Regions from separate parts of the Tessaracoccus terricola genome, predicted to be linked through region 1. Evidence: predicted binding sites of a transcription regulator. Region 1 holds the regulator's gene; each other region holds the start of a gene.
The links. The regulator LexA, encoded in region 1, represses DNA repair genes until DNA is damaged. The targets are predictions, from matches to a motif close to TCGAACANNTGTTCGA.
Positions count from the first base shown of each region.

Region 1 (4,431 bases):
GCCGTCTCGGGGATCGAAGGACGCGAACGCACCGGACAGTTGGCGATGGCCGAGGCCGTCGCAGAGAGCCTGACCCTTGGCCGGCACCTGCTCGTGCAGGCGGGCACGGGCACGGGCAAGTCACTCGGATACCTCGCGCCCGCGCTCGCCCACGTCGCCGGTACCGACGAACGAATTGTGATCGCCACGGCCACTCTCGCGCTCCAGGCCCAGCTCGCGAACAAGGACATCCCGGCCGCCCTGGACGCGGTGGAGGAAGTGTCGGGCAAGCGCCCGAAGGCGGCCATCCTGAAGGGGCGCACGAACTATGCCTGCCTCTACAGGGCGAGGTCCGGCGGCGTCTCGGCGCAGGGTTCACTGGTGGGGTCCGAGGACATCCAGGAGGCTGCTCCGGAGCTGGACTCGGTGAGCAAGCTCGGGGTCGAGGTGCTCGCACTGCGGGAGTGGGTCGAGGAGGAGGCCGAGCGGGGCGGGCTGGCGGACCGCGACGATGCGCCCACCCACACCAACGCCGGCTGGCAGCAGGTGTCCATCCCCACCAGGGAGTGCCTCGGCGTGGCGGCGTGCCCGTTCGGGGAGGAGTGCTTCGTGGAGGCCTCCCGGGACAGGGCCCGGGGCGCGCAAGTGGTCGTCACCAACCATGCCCTGCTGGCCATCAACGCCATGCACGGCCGCACGGCACTGCCGGAGCACTCGGCCCTCATCGTCGACGAGGCGCACGAACTGACCTCACGGATCACGACGGCGGCCACCAACGAGCTGACTCCCCTCATCGTCGAGCGCGCCGCCAAGCGTGCCATGACCTGGCTGGACGACGACCTGGCCACGGAGTTCCTTGAGTGCGCGGACACCCTGCGTGAGGCCCTCGACGAGTCGGAGGCCACCCGCATCGAGTCCGCTTCGGCACCGGTCACGTACGCTGCCGCGCAGATCCGCGACGTCAGCCGGCGCGCAGCCAGCGCGCTGTCCGGAAAGCACGATGACCCGGAGCGCACCCAGGCCACTGCTGCCGTCAAGGAGGTCTTCGACATCTCCGCCCGGATCGCAGGACTCGCGGATGCCGACGTCGTGTGGGTCAGTGACTCGGAGTTCCGCGGGCGGGCAGTCTGGGTGGCGCCGCTGAACGTGTCCGGGCTGCTCCGCTCGGAAGTCTTCGGGGAGACCCCGACCGTGCTCACGTCGGCGACGCTGGTGCTCGGCGGCGACTTCTCCTCATTCGCAGGCAGCGTGGGGCTCTCACGCTCCGACGAGGTTTCCGAGGACGCGGACCCCGACACGCTCGAGCCGCTCTCCTGGCGGGGACTCGACGTCGGTTCCCCGTTCGACTACCGCTCCCAGGGGATCCTGTATGCCACCAAGTCCCTCCCGAAACCGGGCAGGGACGGACTCACGCCGGAGGTGCTGGCTGAGATCGCGCAGCTGGTGTGGGCGGCGGGTGGCAGGACCCTCGGGCTGTTCGCGTCCAGGCGCAACGCCGAACAGGCTGCGGCCCACTGTCGGCGGGAGCTGCCCGACTTCAAGATCCTCTGCCAGGGCGACGCGCAACTGTCCGAGCTGCAGCGCGACTTCATCGCGGACCCAGAGACGTGCCTGTTCGGCACCATGTCACTCTGGCAGGGCGTCGACGTGCCGGGCGAGACCTGTCAGCTGGTCATCATCGACAAGATCCCGTTCCCACGTCCCGATGACCCCCTCATGCAGGCACGGAAGAAGGCCGTCGACGAGGCCGGCGGCAACGGTTTCATGAGCGTTGCCGCCACCCATGCGGCACTGCTGTTGGCACAGGGGACAGGGCGTCTGATCCGACGGAGTGAGGACAGGGGAGTGGTCGCGATCCTGGACCCACGCCTGGTCACTGCCAGGTACGGACGCTTCCTGTCGAGTTCCCTGCCGGGATTCTGGCCAACGACGGACCCCGACATCGCCGTGCGTGCGCTTCGGCGGCTGCGGGGCGAGGAGTAGCGGGACTCACACGCGGCGCAGCACCGCCACGACCTTGCCCATGATCCTGGCGTGCGTGCCGTCGATGGGCTCGTAGTTCTCGTTGTGCGGCATCAGCCACACGCGGCCGTCCTTGCGCTTGAGCGTCTTGACGGTTGCCTCGTCGTCGATCAGCGCAGCCACGATGTCGCCGTTGACCGCGTCATCCTGCTGGCGCACGACGACGAAGTCTCCGTCGCAGATCGCGGCATCCACCATCGAGTCACCACTCACCTCGAGCATGAACAGGGTGCCGTCCCCGACGAGCTGCTTGGGCAGGGCGAACATGTCCTCGACCCGCTGTTCGGCGAGGATCGGCCCGCCGGCCGCGATCCGACCGACGAGCGGGGCACTGACCGTGCTTGGCGAATCGTTGTAGCTCTGTTCGGAGGCGAGCTCGGGTGCGGGGGCGGCAGCCTGCTCAGCGTTCGGAATGGTGACCACCAGTGCACGTGGGCGGTTCGGGTCCCTACGGAGGAAGCCCTTCTCCTCGAGCACCTTCAGCTGGTAGGAGACGCTGGAGGTCGAGGCAAGACCGGCCTGCCTGGCGAGTTCCCGGATCGAGGGCGGGTAGCCCATCGTCTCAACTGCTTCCTTGATGACCTGCAGGATTCGACGCTGCCGATGCGTCAGCCCGAATGCGTCAGCCGGGCCGTCGGGGAGGATCGCGATGCCCTCCAGGTCCGCCTCGACCTGGGCTGCGGTGGGGCGGCCGGCCCTGGATGCTCGCTTCGGTGGGTTCTTGCGCTCGTCTGCCATGGCAACCAGCATATCGAACAAATCCGAACACGTGTTCGATCTCGGGTCTGCGTGTCTTCCGGGGTGCATCAGTTGTCAGTGCCCGTTGATCTACTTGCTCTCGTGTCCGACACGCCGATGAAGCCGATTCGAACGATCGTTTGAATCAAGGGCGGATCTGGGGTAGCGTTCATTCGAACAGACGTTCGACATCCCGCGGATGGCGGGTGTCGCCGAGAGGAGAACAAGATGAGCATCGCGGTTGCAGCACCCGGTACCCGTACTGGCGCAAAGCCCGGCCGGCGCCCAGTGGCGCCCGGTGGGCGCCCGCGCGTCGAGCCGCCGCTGGCTCGCCCCGTGGTCGGCCCTCGCCCCGGTCGGGGCCGCAGCGTCGCGGCCTGTCGTGTCGGGCCCCGTCCCCGCGGTCAGTTCCTGCTGGGACTGAAGGTCGCTACAGTGGCTGTCCTGGCCGTCGTCGGCATCGGTGCCTCGGTGGCTGAGTTCGTCAGCTGGGAGTCGCCGAATCCTGCCGTCGAGTACGTCCAGGGTGACCCTGCCTGGGCCCACGTCGAGGGGCGCTGAGCCCCTTCCGGGGAGTCCCGCCGCGACACGCCGGGAAGTGTTGACCGTAGGGGGTCAGGGACCTAGAGTTCACTAGATCTAGTAGTTACGTCGGTGTGTTTACCCAACAACTTGTGTTTTGGGTGGCACACTGAAGATCAAGTGAAACCCCGGCCGCAAGTGCTTCGGCTGGTTGACGAGAGGATCCCGGCCGTGCACTGCCCCTTCTGTCGACACGAGGACACCAAGGTGTCGGACTCGCGTGCGACCGAGGACGGTTCGGCCATCCGTAGGCGTCGCACATGTCCCGTGTGCGAGCGGAAGTTCACGACGGTGGAGCAAGTTCAGCTCACCGTCGTCAAGAGGTCCGGCGTCACGGAACCGTTCAATCGCGAAAAGGTGATCAAGGGCGCCACCAAGGCGTGTCAAGGAAGGCCCGTCACTTCGGCCCAACTCGCTGCCCTGGGGCAGCAGGTGGAGGAGACCCTCCGGTCGAGCGGACAGGCAGAGATTCCGGCGGAGACAGTCGGAGTCGCCATCCTCGGGCCACTCGGTGAACTCGACCCCGTCGCCTACCTGCGATTCGCCAGTGTCTACAAGAACTACCAGTCGGTCGATGACTTCGCGGCCGAGATCGAGGCCATGCGGACGAGGCTCGCCGAGTCCCCGGCCACCCCGGAGGGGCGCAAGTCCTCACGCCGGGGAGCGAAGTCGATGACGCAAGAGCCCCTGATCGGTTGATCCGGTCTTCCAAACCCAGCACAAGTGAGGATCCAGTTATGACCACGACTGCCACGAAGCCTGCTTCCGGCCGTGCACGCAAGTCGAACCCGGGGAAGGCCTCCAAGGGCCTGACCATCGCGCGCGTGTTCACCACGGAGGGCGTCCACCCCTACGACGAGGTCGAGTGGGACCGCCGCGACGTCTCGCAGGTGAACTGGAAGACCGGTGAAGCGGTCTTCGAGCAGAAGGGTGTCGAGTACCCGAGCTTCTGGAGCGTGAACGCCTCCACGATCGTGACCACCAAGTACTTCCGTGGTGCCGTCGGCACGGACAAGCGTGAGAACAGCCTCCGTCAACTGATCGACCGCGTGGTCAAGACCTACACCAAGGCGGGGACCGAGCACGGCTACTTCGCGACGCCGAAGGACG
Region 1 is NZ_BAAHBS010000002.1:66,827-71,257, forward strand. It holds gene ACYU7G_RS04665 (ATP-dependent DNA helicase) at 1-1,962, shown strand, start outside; gene lexA (transcriptional repressor LexA) at 1,969-2,739, opposite strand; gene ACYU7G_RS04675 (hypothetical protein) at 2,968-3,300, shown strand; gene nrdR (transcriptional regulator NrdR) at 3,493-4,020, shown strand; gene ACYU7G_RS04685 (vitamin B12-dependent ribonucleotide reductase) at 4,059-4,431, shown strand, end outside.

Region 2 (4,431 bases), on a different contig from region 1:
TGTGATGTTTGCGCCAAGGGACCCGGCTTCGGTCACAACGTGCCTTGGTCCAAGAAGAAGACCAATCGTCGCTGGAACCCGAACATCCAGCGCGTTCGTGCCACCGTCGACGGCGCCCCCAAGCGTCTCAATGTCTGCACCTCCTGCCTGAAGGCCGGCAAGGTCTCACGCTGACCTGAGCAGACACAGAACCAAGTACCGATGACCCGTGGCCGTGGCTACGGGTCATCGGCCTTTTTGCGCCCTTTGCCAACCGTGCGGACACGCATCGTCGCCCTCCGCGCGATCCTGAGGTGCCCGGCCATCAGCCTGGGGCGTGTCAGCGGTGTGGTGCCGTCCGGATTCACCCGGTAGCGCCATCCCAGCGGGGAGGTCCACTCCGCGACACCGGGGGAGTCGGGCCGCACCCGCCAGTCCCCGCGGGTCTTCGCCCGGTGCGCGCGGCGGGACTGCGGCAACAAGCCGTCCACGTGGGTCTGCCCCCGGCCGCCCGCCGGGCCCCGCTGGAACGGCCGGATGTGGTCCAGGTCCAGGTGGCGTGCGGGCAGCGAGGAGAACGGGAACCCGTCCACGGGGTGCCGCGTGAGCACTGCCTCGCGGATCATCCGGGGGATCTCGTAGGCGTCGACCGGTGGGAGGCCGTTCAGGTCCACCACAGGGCGGACGGTGACGTTGGTGCCGCTGAGGAACTCCGGCAGCAGGTCCGAGGCGATCGGGCCGATGCCCTCCACCCGGGCCACCGCGGGCGTCTGGTCCGGATCGTGTTGGCTGCCCAGCGACTCGGCGGCGAGGTGGACGTACACGATGCTGCGCCCCTTGTGCGGTGCGGCGGTGGCGTCCCCGGAGAGCCAGCTCGCAGCCCGGTCCGGGTCTGCCAGCCAGCCGAGTGCCGAGGCCCGCCGCTGGTCGAGGCTGCGTGTGTCTCCGTGCTCCACCATCACGCCTGCGAGTTCCTGGAGGCTCCGCTGGAGCAGGAGGGCGTCGCGGGTGGCGATCCGCGCGAACACGGTTCTGGTGCCCGAGTCGTGGTTCCCGATGAAGACGGCACGGCCACGCTTCTGCTTGCGCTCCCTGGCGGCTGCCGCCTCCGGGTCTGCCTGGGCAACGGCACCCCTCGCGAAGCGCAGCAGCCTCCCGAACGACATCCGATCAACGGATCCCTGCGTTCCATTGGTCCACACTGTCATGGCGCACTGACAGTTCCATGGGACAGGCGTCCGAGACGGCGGCGGCGGTGGGTGTCAGCCGCTACTTGTAGGCTTCCGGGCATGGTCAAGTGGCGAACGGAGATCCAGCGGGAACTGCATCGTGGGCTCCGTGACGTCGTCGGTGGGAAGACGGCCGAGCACTTCGCGAAGCTCGGCATCACGACGGTGGGTGACCTGGTCAGGCACACCCCCCGCCGCTACCTCCCGGGCACCGAGATGAGTGACCTGGGTGACCTGCGCGTGGGCGAGGACGTCGCCCTGGTGGCCAAGGTGCACCGCACGGAGGTCAAGCACGGCGCCCGCACCCGGGTGGAGTCCATCCTCACCGACGGGGACAACTACCTGCGCATCACGCTGTTCGCGCCCAAGCCGCACCTCGCCAAGTGGTGGTCCGGTCTGTTGACGCAGGGCAGTCGCGGGATCTTCATCGGCAAGGTGGGCGTGTTCAACAACGAGTTCCAGCTCACGCACCCGGACTTCGTCATCATCGACGCCGCCGGGCAGGTGACGGCCAAGAAGTCCGAGGTCCAGAAGCACATGGAACGCGCCGTCCAGCGCAGCACGATGGTGGGCCTGTACCCGGCAACCGCGAAGCTGCCCACCTGGACCATCGCCGAGTCCATCAGCCTCGTGCTGCCCACGGTCACGCCGCTGGGGGACACGCTGCCGGACTGGGTGGTGGCCGAGGCCGGGGTGCTGCCCCTGGACAAGGCGCTGGCCGAGGTGCACGAGCCGGTGGACAAGGCCGACGCGGCGAAGGGCATCGAGAGGCTCCGCTTCGACGAGGCGTTCGGGATGCAGCTGGCCATGGCGCACCGACGGGCGGAGCTCGAGGGTCAGGCCGCCACCCCCCGACCCCGCCGCGACGACGGCCTGCTCGCGGCCTTCGACCAGCGGTTGCCGTTCACCCTCACCGAGGGCCAGCAGGAGGTGGGGGATCAGGTCTTCGCGGACCTGGCCCAGGACCACCCGATGCACCGTCTGCTGCAGGGCGAGGTGGGTTCTGGCAAGACCATCGTCGCACTGCGGGCCATGCTCGCGGTCGTGGACACCGGCGGCCAGGCCGTCCTGCTCGCCCCGACGGAGGTGCTCGCCAAGCAGCACCACGCCACCATCACCAAGCTCCTCGGCGAGCTCGGTGCCGGCCAACAGCTGGGCGCCCACCCGGACGCCACCTCCGTCGCCCTCCTGACCGGTGCCCGTTCCGCGGCGGCCAAGCGGGACACACTCGCGGAGATCGAGCGCGGGGAGGCCGGCATCGTCGTCGGCACCCATGCCCTGCTCAGCGACCCGGTCAGGTTCCAGGACCTGGGCCTGGTGGTGATCGACGAGCAGCACCGCTTCGGGGTGGAGCAGCGGGCTGCGCTGGCCGCCAAGGCCGAACGCCAGCCCCACACCCTCGTGATGACGGCCACACCGATCCCCCGCTCCATCGCCATGACCGTGTTCGGTGACCTGGCGGTCTCCGAACTGCGCCAGCTCCCGGCGGGACGCTCCCCGGTGCAGACGGTGAGTGTGGACACCCGGACCCAACCCACCTGGGTGGAGCGCGCCTGGGAACGCATCCGCGAGGAGGTGGTGCAGGGCAGGCAGGCGTTCATCGTGTGCCCGGCCATCACCGGCAAGCAGACCGACGCGGACCTGGAGGCGGGGGAGGGGCTCACCGCCGTCACGGAGTTGCTGCCCGAGCTCGAGGCAGGTCCGTTGCAGGGCCTCCGCCTCGGGATGGTGCACGGCAAGCAGCCGGTCGCGGAGCGGGACGCCGCCATGGCGGACTTCGCGGCCGGACGGACCGACGTGCTGGTGGCCACCACTGTGATCGAGGTGGGGGTCGACGTACCCAACGCCACCGTGATGGTGGTCATGGACGCGGACCGTTTCGGTATTTCCCAGCTGCACCAGTTGCGGGGACGCATCGGCCGTGGCGCCCACCCCGGGCTCTGCCTGCTGCTGGCCGCCCCGGCCGACGAGAACTTCACCGCCGTGGAACGGCTGGACGCGCTCGTGGCCAGCACCGACGGGTTCGCGCTGGCGGAGCGGGACCTGCAGCTGCGGCGCGAGGGTGACGTGCTCGGCGCCTCGCAGTCCGGGCAGTCCTCCCTGAAGCTCCTGCGGGTCCTGACCGACGCGGCCATGATCCAGCAGGCGAAGGTCCTGGCCGAACGCGTCGTGGCCGACGAGCGGGCGGGCGACGACCCGCGGCTGGCCGATCTCGTGACCGCAGCCGAACTCGTGGCCGCCGGCGACTGGTTGGAGAAGAGCTGATGAGCAGGATCATCTCGGGCCGTGCCCGGGGCAAACGTCTGGCGTCCCCGAAGGGCGATGCCACCAGACCCACCACGGACCGGGTCAAGGAGGCGTTGTTCTCCTCGCTGGCGACGTGGTTCGGGACCGTGGATGCAGACTCCTCGCAGCAGCTCGAGGGGGTCGCGGTGCTCGACCTGTACTCGGGTGGCGGTGGCCTCGGGCTCGAGGCCGCGAGCCGGGGGGCCGCCAGGGTGGTGTGCGTCGACAACCGCACGGGCCCGCTGATCCGGGAGAACGCCGCCACGGCGGGCCTGCGAGTCGAGGTCAACTCCGGCTCCGTCGACGCCGCGTTGAAGTCCTCGCCCGGCCGCTTCGACCTGGTCTTCATCGACCCGCCCTACGACGTCCCCACAGCCACCGTCGAACGCATCCTCGGCTCGCTGGTGGCCGGCGACGCCCTGCTGCCCCAGGCGCTCGTCGTCGTGGAGCGGTCCAAGCGGTCCGGGGACCCCAGTTGGCCGGAACCGTTCGGTGACGTGTGGGAACGCGGCTACGGTGAGACGACGCTCCACTTCGGGGCGCTCCGCGAGGAACAGGAGTGACGATGACCGCACCCGTGCTCTGCCCGGGCTCCTTCGACCCGATCACCCTCGGGCACATCGACATCATCACCCGTGCCCGGGACCTGTTCGGGTCGGTGCTGGTGGGGGTGGGCCGCAACGACCAGAAGAAGTACCTGTTCGGCGAGGAACGCATGGACCTGGTCAGGGGTGCCGTCGCGGGCATGGAGGGTGTCGAGGTGGAAGAGATCGACGGGTTGCTCGTTGACTTCTGCGCCCAGCGCGGCATCACCGCCGTCGTCAAGGGCCTCAGGTTCGGTGCGGACTTCGACTTCGAACTCCAGATGGCCCACATGAACCAGGGGCTGTCCGGGCTCGAGACCGTGCTGCTGCCTGCGGCCGCCGAGCACGTCACG
Region 2 is NZ_BAAHBS010000007.1:173,768-178,198, forward strand. It holds gene rpmB (50S ribosomal protein L28) at 1-174, shown strand, start outside; gene ACYU7G_RS16740 (HNH endonuclease signature motif containing protein) at 219-1,145, opposite strand; gene ACYU7G_RS16745 (ATP-dependent DNA helicase RecG) at 1,269-3,473, shown strand; gene ACYU7G_RS16750 (RsmD family RNA methyltransferase) at 3,473-4,057, shown strand; gene coaD (pantetheine-phosphate adenylyltransferase) at 4,060-4,431, shown strand, end outside.
Region 2: the regulator LexA is predicted to act here: its motif matches at 1,206-1,221, upstream of ACYU7G_RS16740 (HNH endonuclease signature motif containing protein).

Region 3 (4,431 bases), on a different contig from region 1:
GATCGTCCCGGTTGGGGTTCGGCAACTGGTTGGTGCCACCGGGACCGGGGGAGCGGTCCTTGGCGCGTCGAACGGCGGAGGCCGCGAACAGCACCGGCAGGATGAGTAGCAGCCAGAAGGGGAAGTGGCCGAACACCAGGAAGGCGACCGATGCCGCGGCGACCAGCAGGGGAAGGGCCACCGCAACCATCCGGGGGCCGGGGTTCTGGGAAGCGGTGCGGGCGGCCAAGCTCTTGCGGCGCCACCCCGAGGCGTCGGGGGCGAGTTCCCCCTTCCGCCGGAATCGGCTGGGGGTTGCTCGTGGAGCGGCGGGGGCCGGGACCACGAGGTCCGTGATGATGGGGACCAGGTCTCCGAGGTGCTCGGCGGCCAGGGCCGCGTCGAGGCGCTGCGAGTGCTCCTCGGTGCGCAGCCGTCCCTCGGCGTAGGCGTTCGCGAGGATGGACGCGGCGTGGTCACGGTCGCGGTCGGAGGCACGCAGTCGACGGCCGGACCGACCGCGCGGGTCGGTGCTGAAACCGGCCCAGGGGCTTTGCGTGCTCATCGATCCAGCCTACCGGGGCGGAAGTCCTTGTTCGTCGGGCGGGAGTCCTCGCCGGTCAGGCGCTCGTGCAACTCGTAGACCGCCAGTGCGGCACTGCCCAGTTCGGCCCACGGCTCCGAACCCGCCGGGGACGACGCCGAGGCCCGCAGGACGTCCGAGACCACCGGTGGGCGCCGCAGCCAGTGGCGGGCGCGGCGGGTCTCGAGCCCCCAGCGCGGGTCCGGGGTGGGGGAGGTGTGGTCGTGGACGGTGGAGAGCACGCCCTCGGTGATGGGGCGCAGCCATGTCACCACGGGCCGTGGGCCGGTGTGGTCCACCGTCTCCGTGATGCCGTCGACGCTGCCCTCCCGCAACTCGTGGTGCACGCGTGGGGCCCGTGCGGGTCCCGGGCCCCGGGCGAAGGCGACGGCGGGTCGGGCGGCGCCGGGGCGGCAGTCCACGTCCGGTGTGCCCGTGCCCTGCCCCAAGACCTCGACGCCACGCTCCGCCAGGCGGGCGGCGAGCAGGTCCACCAGCACCGAGGGGCGTTGTGCGACGCCGTCGGAATCGATGACCTGCCAACGCCCGAAGAGCTGCTCCACGTGGAGGCGGACCGCCAGCAGGGCGGGGGACCGGGACGAGTCCCCGAGGTCCGTGACCAGCCGCCCCAGGGGCGAGGCCAGGTCCGCGGCCAGGTCCCCGAGGCTGCGGTCCAGCCACAGGCTGCGCCGCTGCTCACGGGTGGTCACGGGGGCCACGCCCTCGAGCGCGTGGTGGCGATAGGCCCGCCAGAGCTCGTCGAGACCGTCCACCAGCTTGCGCCAGCGGGCCGCGGCACCGGCTCCGAAGGCGGCTGTCACGGCTCGGTGCCGCGCTCCCCGTTCGGTGGGGAGGGCGACGACGGTGCCGTCGGCGAAGCGGTGCTCGGCAGCCGGTGCCTCGGCCCATTCCAGGCCGCCCCGGTTGAACTCGGCCTGCAGGTGCCCGCCGGACTTCTTGAACAGGTCCCGCCAGGTGGCGGGCAGCTGGACCACCTGCGGCATCGCGTCGACGAGGTGCCCGCCCGGTCCGGGGACGGCGGCCCAGCGGGTGCCGAGGGGTTCGCCGTCGGTGATGAGGGTGACCCCGTGTCCGAGCCGTGCCAACCGGGCAGCGGCGGCCATCCCGGCGATGGAGGCGCCGCGCACAGTCAGGGTCATGTGCCAGACCTTAGCGCCAGCAGGAGACACCGAATGGGTCAGGCCCGGACCTCGAAGCCCGAGGCGCCCGTGACCCCGACGTCGCGGGTCCGGAGGTCCCGCACCCGGGCGCTGGGCGGACCGTCAGCCATCCAGGAGAGCAGCTGTTCCACGGTGTCCTCCGGGCCCTCCAGCTCGGCCTCCACGGTGCCGTCGGGGCGGTTGCGGACCCAGCCGGAGAGTCCGAGTTCCTCGGCCCGCAGCTGGGTGCTCCAGCGGAAGCCGACCCCCTGCACGGTTCCGGTCACGATGACATGCACTCGTCTCATGGGGACCATCCTGCCCCGCCCTTGACCTGTTGTCGGAGGGTGGGGTTATAGTGGTCAACGTATCGAACAGTCGTTCGAATCAGGAGGGTCTTGGGGAAGGGCTCCGTTCGAACCGTTCGACACATCTGGGCCGCTTCGGGTCCGGCGTGGACTCGACCCCTGCGCCGGACCCGAAGCTTCCCGACGAGGGTCGAATCTCAGAACACACATCGCCCGGGGAGCCGGGCGGACGATCCCGCGGGAGGCCCTCATGCGCAGCTACGAAGAACCCATCCACGTGCTGTTCAGCGACCAACCCAGGCAGTTCATCTGGCGGGGGCGGCTGCTCCTGGTCAAGGAGGTCCAGGGCAGGTGGAGCCGCTCGACGGCGTGGTGGCAACACCCGGAACCCGGGGTGGGTGACCTCACCCGGGAGCGCGAGGTCTGGCGCGTCGAGGCCGGCAACGGCTCGCACCGCGGCGTCTACGAACTCGCCCACTCCGTCGGCGACGAGGACTGGGTGCTGCAGGCGGTGAGCGACTGATGCGCGCACCCGATCCGTTGCTGCGGCCCGCGGACCGCTACGTCCACGCCCACCGGGAGGCCGAGCAGGTTGCCCTCAAGGTGATCTCGGCCTCGCCGCGCCGCTTCCCGGGGCGCCACGACGTCTGGGAACTGCTGGGGCTGGCGGCCCCCGAACTGGGCGAGTGGGCTTCGTTCTTCGGTTACCTGGCCATGCGGGTGGAGGTGGCGGCAGCGGGGGAGCACGCCATCATCAGTGAGCGCGAGGCCGATGACCTCGCCCGCGACCTCGAACGCTTCACCGCCGACGCCGCCCGCCGCGTCAGACGGGCCAGGGGTGTCTCATGACCCCGTTCACGCACCTGAGGGTGGCCTCCGGCTACTCCTTCCAGTACGGCACCTCCCACCCCAGCGCCCTGGTGGCGGCCGCCGCCGAGCACGGCATGGACACCCTCGCCCTCACCGACCGGAACGGCCTCTACGGGGCCGTGCGGTTCGCGAAGGCCTGCCTCAAGGCCGGTGTGATGCCCGTGGTGGGGGTGGACCTGGCCGTCGGTGACGGGGGCCCACCCGTGCGCCGCCCCGCCGCCGCCCGGGGCGGGCAACTGCGCGACGAGCGGCTGCCGCGCGCCGTCGTGCTCGCCAGTTCCCGGCGGGGCTGGGGGACCCTGTGCCAGCTCATCTCCCGCGTGCACCTCTCCGGGGAACGCTCAGAACCAGTGGCCACGGCCGAACTGATCGGCAACCACTGCGCAGGCCGGGACGCCGTCGTCATGCTCGGCGCGGACTCCCGGCTAGGGGAACTCGTCGCCGCCGGGGAGCTCGACGCCGCCCGGGACGAGGTCGCCCGCTGGCGCGAACTGGTGGGGGACGGCCTCGTGCTGGCCGCCACCAACCACCACACCGGTGGCCGCGGGCCCGCCTCGGCCCACCAGGCGGCCGGCATGGTGCACCTCGCCGAGGAGTTGGGGCTGCGCTCCGTGCTCACCAACATGGTGCGGATGGCCCACCGCGGGCAGGCCGCCACCGCCGACGTCCTCGACGCCGCCCGACGGCTGGTGCCGCTGGACCTGCGCAACGTGGACCGCCGCAACGCCGAGGGCCACCTGAAGTCCACCGGGGCGATGCTGGCGGCCGCCCGGGAGGTGGCCCACCTGTCCGGGACCGACGTGGACGGGCTGCTCGGCCGCACCCGGGAGCTGGGGGAGGAGTGCCGCCTGCACCCGGTCGAGGACATCGGCCTGGGCGAGATCCGCCTGCCCGAGTTCGAGACCCTCGGGACCACCCCGCAGGAGGCTCCCGCGGTGCTGCGCGCCCGCTGCGAGTCCGGGCTGGTGGAGCGCTACGGCACCCCGGCGCGAGAGGTGCTGGACCGGCTCGACGACGAACTCGCCGTCATCGGCAAGCTCGGGTTCGAGTCCTACTTCCTCACCGTCGCCGACGTCGTCGGCCTGATCGGAGACCTCGGCATCCGCTGCGCCGCCCGCGGCTCCGGCGCCGGCAGCCTCGTCAACTACGCGCTCGGCGTCTCCGGTGTGGACCCCATCCGGTACGGCCTGGTCATGGAGCGGTTTCTCTCCCCGCTGCGGGTGGCGCTGCCGGACATCGACCTCGACGTCGAGTCCCACCGCCGCACGGAGATCTACGAGCGGATCCTCGAGGTCTTCGGCGGGCAGCGGGTCTCCTGCGTGGCGATGCTGGAGACCTACCGGGTGCGCCACGCCGTCCGCGACGTCGGTGCCGCCCTGAGCCTGCCGCCGGTGGAGGTGGACGCCATGGCCAAGGCGTTCCCCCACATCCGGGCCCGCGACGCCCGGGCAGCGCTGCGGGACCTGCCCGAACTGCGCGCGGCCGGGCTGGGGGAGAAGCGACTGGAGGTGCTGTTCGAACTGGTGGAGTC
Region 3 is NZ_BAAHBS010000007.1:17,539-21,969, forward strand. It holds gene ACYU7G_RS15995 (DUF1707 SHOCT-like domain-containing protein) at 1-544, opposite strand, end outside; gene ACYU7G_RS16000 (hypothetical protein) at 541-1,722, opposite strand; gene ACYU7G_RS16005 (acylphosphatase) at 1,761-2,030, opposite strand; gene ACYU7G_RS16010 (DUF6504 family protein) at 2,281-2,553, shown strand; gene ACYU7G_RS16015 (SAV_6107 family HEPN domain-containing protein) at 2,553-2,879, shown strand; gene ACYU7G_RS16020 (DNA polymerase III subunit alpha) at 2,876-4,431, shown strand, end outside.
Region 3: the regulator LexA is predicted to act here: its motif matches at 2,093-2,108, upstream of ACYU7G_RS16010 (DUF6504 family protein).

Region 4 (4,431 bases), on a different contig from region 1:
CCACCGAAGGGGAACCGTGCGGCGGCGAAGTCGATGGCCACCCAGCAGCCCGCCGCGAGGAGGGGCCACCACCGGGTCTGCTGACCGGCCTTGATCATGACAGCGAGCAGGACGTACCAGAGCGACACCACCAGGATCAGACCGATGGTGGCGGCCAGGTCGATGACATGCATCCAGTTGATGGTGAAGGTGGTGAGCGCCATCCCGAACGCCGCCCCGACGGCAGTGGCAGCCCGCAGCCCTGTGGCGCGGCGGACGGCGAGGACGAGACCGGCGACGCCGACTGGGACCAGGGGCCACCAGCCCAGCGGTGCGAATCCTGTGCCGACAGCCAAGCCTGAGACCAACGCGATTGCCAGCAGCAAGGGGAAGTCGATCCGGGAGGGCAATGGGGTCGGGGGAGGGGCGGCAGGCTCACCGGCAGCCCGCACGTCGGCGACGGCCACCGTGGTCATGGGACCAAGCGTAGTAGCGGCTGCCGCTGACCCAAACCGGGCCTCCTGTCGGCGGAATCCCGCGCCCAGCCACCGGGTCAGCCGGTGGGTGGGTAGGTGTCGTCTTCGAGTGGTGCTGGTTGGTTGGGTTCGAAGTAGACGCAGGTGACGTCCAGGGGTGTACCCCGCAGAGGGGTCGGTCCTGGTGGTGGGTGTTGGGTGGGTGGCACGGTTTCGGGGTGTTGGATGGTCAGTGGCCAGCCGTGTGGGTTCTTGAAGACCAGTCCGGTGGGTGTGGTTGGGTCTCCGTGGATGCTGAATCGGTCTTGGTGGTGTTCGCGGTGGTGTCTGGGGCAGAGGGAGACGAGGGTGTCTATGTCTGTGGTGCCGCCTTTGCTCCAGTGGGTGATGTGGTGGTTCTCGAGGAAGTGGGTGGTGGTGCAGCCGGGGTAGCGGCAGCCGCCGTCGCGGTCCTCGATCAGCCGGCGGGTGCGCTCTGGGACGATGCGCTGGCTTCGACCGACTGAGACTGGTTTGGCGTCGGTGTGCCACACGGGCCGGATCTTCCCGTCGCAGGTGACGTGGCGGAGGAGGTGTTGGGGGAGTGCGCCCTTCTTGCTGAGCCAGCCGTTGCCGTCGGTGTCCATGTTGATGTGGATGCGGTAGTGGTCGAGGCGGGACTTGCTCTCCACCGCGTGGAGCGACCGGTTGACTACTTCAAGGAGCGCGTCGGCGTAGGTGGCTTCCGTGTTGCCGGCGGTGAACAGGGCGTCTTTTGCTTCCTTGATGGCGTTCTTGACCAGGGCTCCGTCGAGGGCGTTGGCCTCGAAGCGCAGGTGGAATCGGCCGTCGACGGTGTACATGTCCAGTTCGGGCCCATCGTCGACTGGTTCCAACGGTCGTTCGTCTTCGGGCAGGGCGGCGACGATCTCGTCGTAGGGGGTGATGTCCTCGGGTGGCTTGGGTGGGGTGAATTGGCGCTTGTTCAGCGCGCGCCGCAACTGGGGCACGGTGGTCATCGCCACCATTTCTTCGGAGACGGACTGCACGTACTGGTCGGGGACGTTTTGGGCGACGACGGCGGCCTGGTCCAGGCTGACTTGGCCGGTGCGCATCCGTTGCACCATGCCGGTCATTTGTTCTGGGCGTTGTGCGAGGGCGATGACTTCGGAGGCGCGGGCGGGGGAGAGTGCGCAGTAGACCATCAGCCAGTGCTCGGGTGAGCGGACGCCGTCGCCGGCCCAGGTGCGGGTCTTGACGAGGTGGGTGGCGAGTTCGACGAGGTCTGCGTTGACCTGTGCCATCTGGGCGGCCAGCACCCCGGCCCGGCTGGTCATCGCGATCCAGCGGTCCAGGTGGTGGTTGGCTTCCTCGTCCATGACCTAATAGTACACCAGTTCGAATACTAGGGGAAGGGCTCAGCGAACTTCTCGATTTCCAAACAGTGTGTCGTCAACCACTGACAACAGCGAGCGACCCAGTGATACTGGGGCGATGACATCGTTCATCAGTCACACGACCGTCGACGCCGACAACGCCTACGAGTTGTCCGAGTGGTGGAAGCAACTGTTGGGCTACGTAGACCTGCCCGGTGATCCGAACGAGCCTGGACACGAGGAATGCATGATCCAACGGCCCGACGGCGGTCACCAGATCCTGTTCATCGAGACGCCGGACGAGAAGCTCACGAAGAACCGTCTGCACTTCGACCTGCGTCCGGCTGAGGGAAATCGCGACGATGAAGTGCGCAGAGTGCTGGAACTCGGCGCCACGCAGTTGGCTGACCTGCGCAAGCCTGACGGGACCGGATGGGTGGTCCTTGCAGACCCTGAGGGCAACGAGTTCTGCATCCTGCGCTCGGAGGCGGAGATGGCCGCCCAGAGCCACCCGTCAGTGGGCTCCTGACGGCCATCTGACCCCTAGGCCAATATGTCCGATAAGCAGCATTATGTCACCTCGTGAAGGATTGCCCCTGTTGAAGCTGCTGAACAGCGCCGCTCTCCTGCTCGTCGTGGGTGCGCTGGTGTTGATGATGCTGCCGACGTACGCGATGACTTGGGGACAAGGCATGGGTCGGCATCCCGGGTCTCGTCGCGGCCGTCCTTCTCGCCCTGTTCAGCTATGACTCCGACTACGCCAGTTTCGTCACCGCAGCCGGAGTGTGGGTTGCTCCCATGGTCGGTCTCGCGGGGGCAACGGCTCTTCCTTCGTGGTGGTTGGGCCAACGCATGCGTACTACCTAGACGCACCAGAGATGTGCCCCCGTGACAGATCCGAACTCAGGAGGCCTCCGCCAACTGGGTGACGTCAGTGCCCACCGGCTGCCGGCGCGGTGCGCGTGTCAGGAGCGGCAGGATGACGCCGACGACGGCGATCGCTCCCATGACGCTGTAGGCAAGGCGGAAGTCGCCGGTGATGCCCACGAGGCTGGAGGCGGCAAGCGGGCCGAGCACGCCGGCCACGGACCAACCAACCAGGACCAGGCCGTAGATGGCGCCGGCGTGGGTGAGCCCGAAGAACTCCCCCGCCGCCGCGGGAAGGCTGCCGAATGCACCGCCGTAACAGAGGTAGACGGCGGCTGCGAGCGCGAGAAAGGCGATGCCCGTGGTGTGCGGGAGGGCCATCAGCGAGATGCCGAGCAGGCCCAGGATCCCTGCCAGCGCAGGCAGTGGGCCGAACCGCTGCGCGACCGCGGCCCAGGCGATCCGGCCGGCGCCGTTGAACAGCGCCAGGCCGCCCACCACCGTCGCGGCCGCGGCTGCGCTGAAGCCGCCTATCTCGACGGATGCCGTGGCCATCATGGACACCAGCGAGATGCCTGCGGCGACGGCCACCGCGAGCATTGCCGTCAGGGCGTACCACTGCGGCGTCCGGAGGGCCTCCCGCACGGTGTAGTCCCCCGCTGCGGCCGTCGCAGCGGCGCCGGAGGCAGGCGGGGTGAACATGAGCAGGGATCCGAGCACGCCCAGGACCAGGTAGGCCGCACCCAGCGGGAGGAACGCCGCGGCCGGCGCCTCGGGAGACGCCTCCAGCATTCGCTGCGCCACGGGCGACGTCAGGGTGGCACCGAAGCCGAAACCACCGACCGCGAGGCCGGTTACCAAGGCACGCTTGCCCGGGAACCACTTCTGGAGCAACGCAACCGGAACGATGTAGGCCATTCCCAACCCGAAGCCGCCGATGACCCCGTAGCCGAGTACGAGGAGCCAGAAGTCCTCCGCTCCCCTGGCGGCGGAGGCAATCATCAGGCCACCCGCGTAGACGCAGCTGCCCACCAGGGCGACCATCCTCGGGCTGCTGCGGTCCTGCAGCCTGCCGCCGACCGACGTTCCGATGAAGATCATGCCGATGGCGACCTCGAACGGAACCGCCGCCTCCACGGCGCCCAGCTGCATGGCCTCCGGGGACTGGAGGGCATGTCCGAACAGGCTCCAGGAGTAGACGCCTCCCACCACGAGCTGGATGAGGACGCCACCTGTCAGGGCTAGGAATCGCACGTTCAGTGATTCTGCCGCACCCCCATCCCGACCTTGCGGGCGGGGTCGCCCACGGGGAGCACGCGCCGTCGGCATGGGCTCCCCCGCGGCAGGCAAGGCCTAGGATCATCCCCATGGCACTCTCTCGTGACGAAATGATCAAGATCCTTGCCGAGGCGGATCCGGTGGGCCTGATCGCAGCCGGCTCGCCGCGTGACGAGTACGCCGCGGAGGCCGACGAGATCCTGGCGCTGCGCGGTATTCCCCAGGTCACCGAGATCACGGGCGTCTTCGCCGTCAGCTTCAGCGAACCAGGCGCCTGCACCAGGGAGACTGCCCGATGGATCACCGAGGAGATGGCGCGCCGTTCAAGCGACTGAGGTCTCATGTGGCCGATGTCTCGGAAGACCTCGCGTCAATGGGGGCCAGATGATATCGACCGACTCCTTGCCCGCGATGACTTTCACGTAGCGGAGCCCGACAAGGAGCGGGCGTACATAATTCACCATTTGGAGCAGGCT
Region 4 is NZ_BAAHBS010000005.1:1,185,972-1,190,402, reverse strand. It holds gene lnt (apolipoprotein N-acyltransferase) at 1-455, opposite strand, end outside; gene ACYU7G_RS15480 (HNH endonuclease signature motif containing protein) at 533-1,813, opposite strand; gene ACYU7G_RS15475 (VOC family protein) at 1,929-2,339, shown strand; gene ACYU7G_RS15470 (MFS transporter) at 2,714-3,931, opposite strand; gene ACYU7G_RS15465 (hypothetical protein) at 4,045-4,290, shown strand.
Region 4: the regulator LexA is predicted to act here: its motif matches at 1,821-1,836, upstream of ACYU7G_RS15480 (HNH endonuclease signature motif containing protein).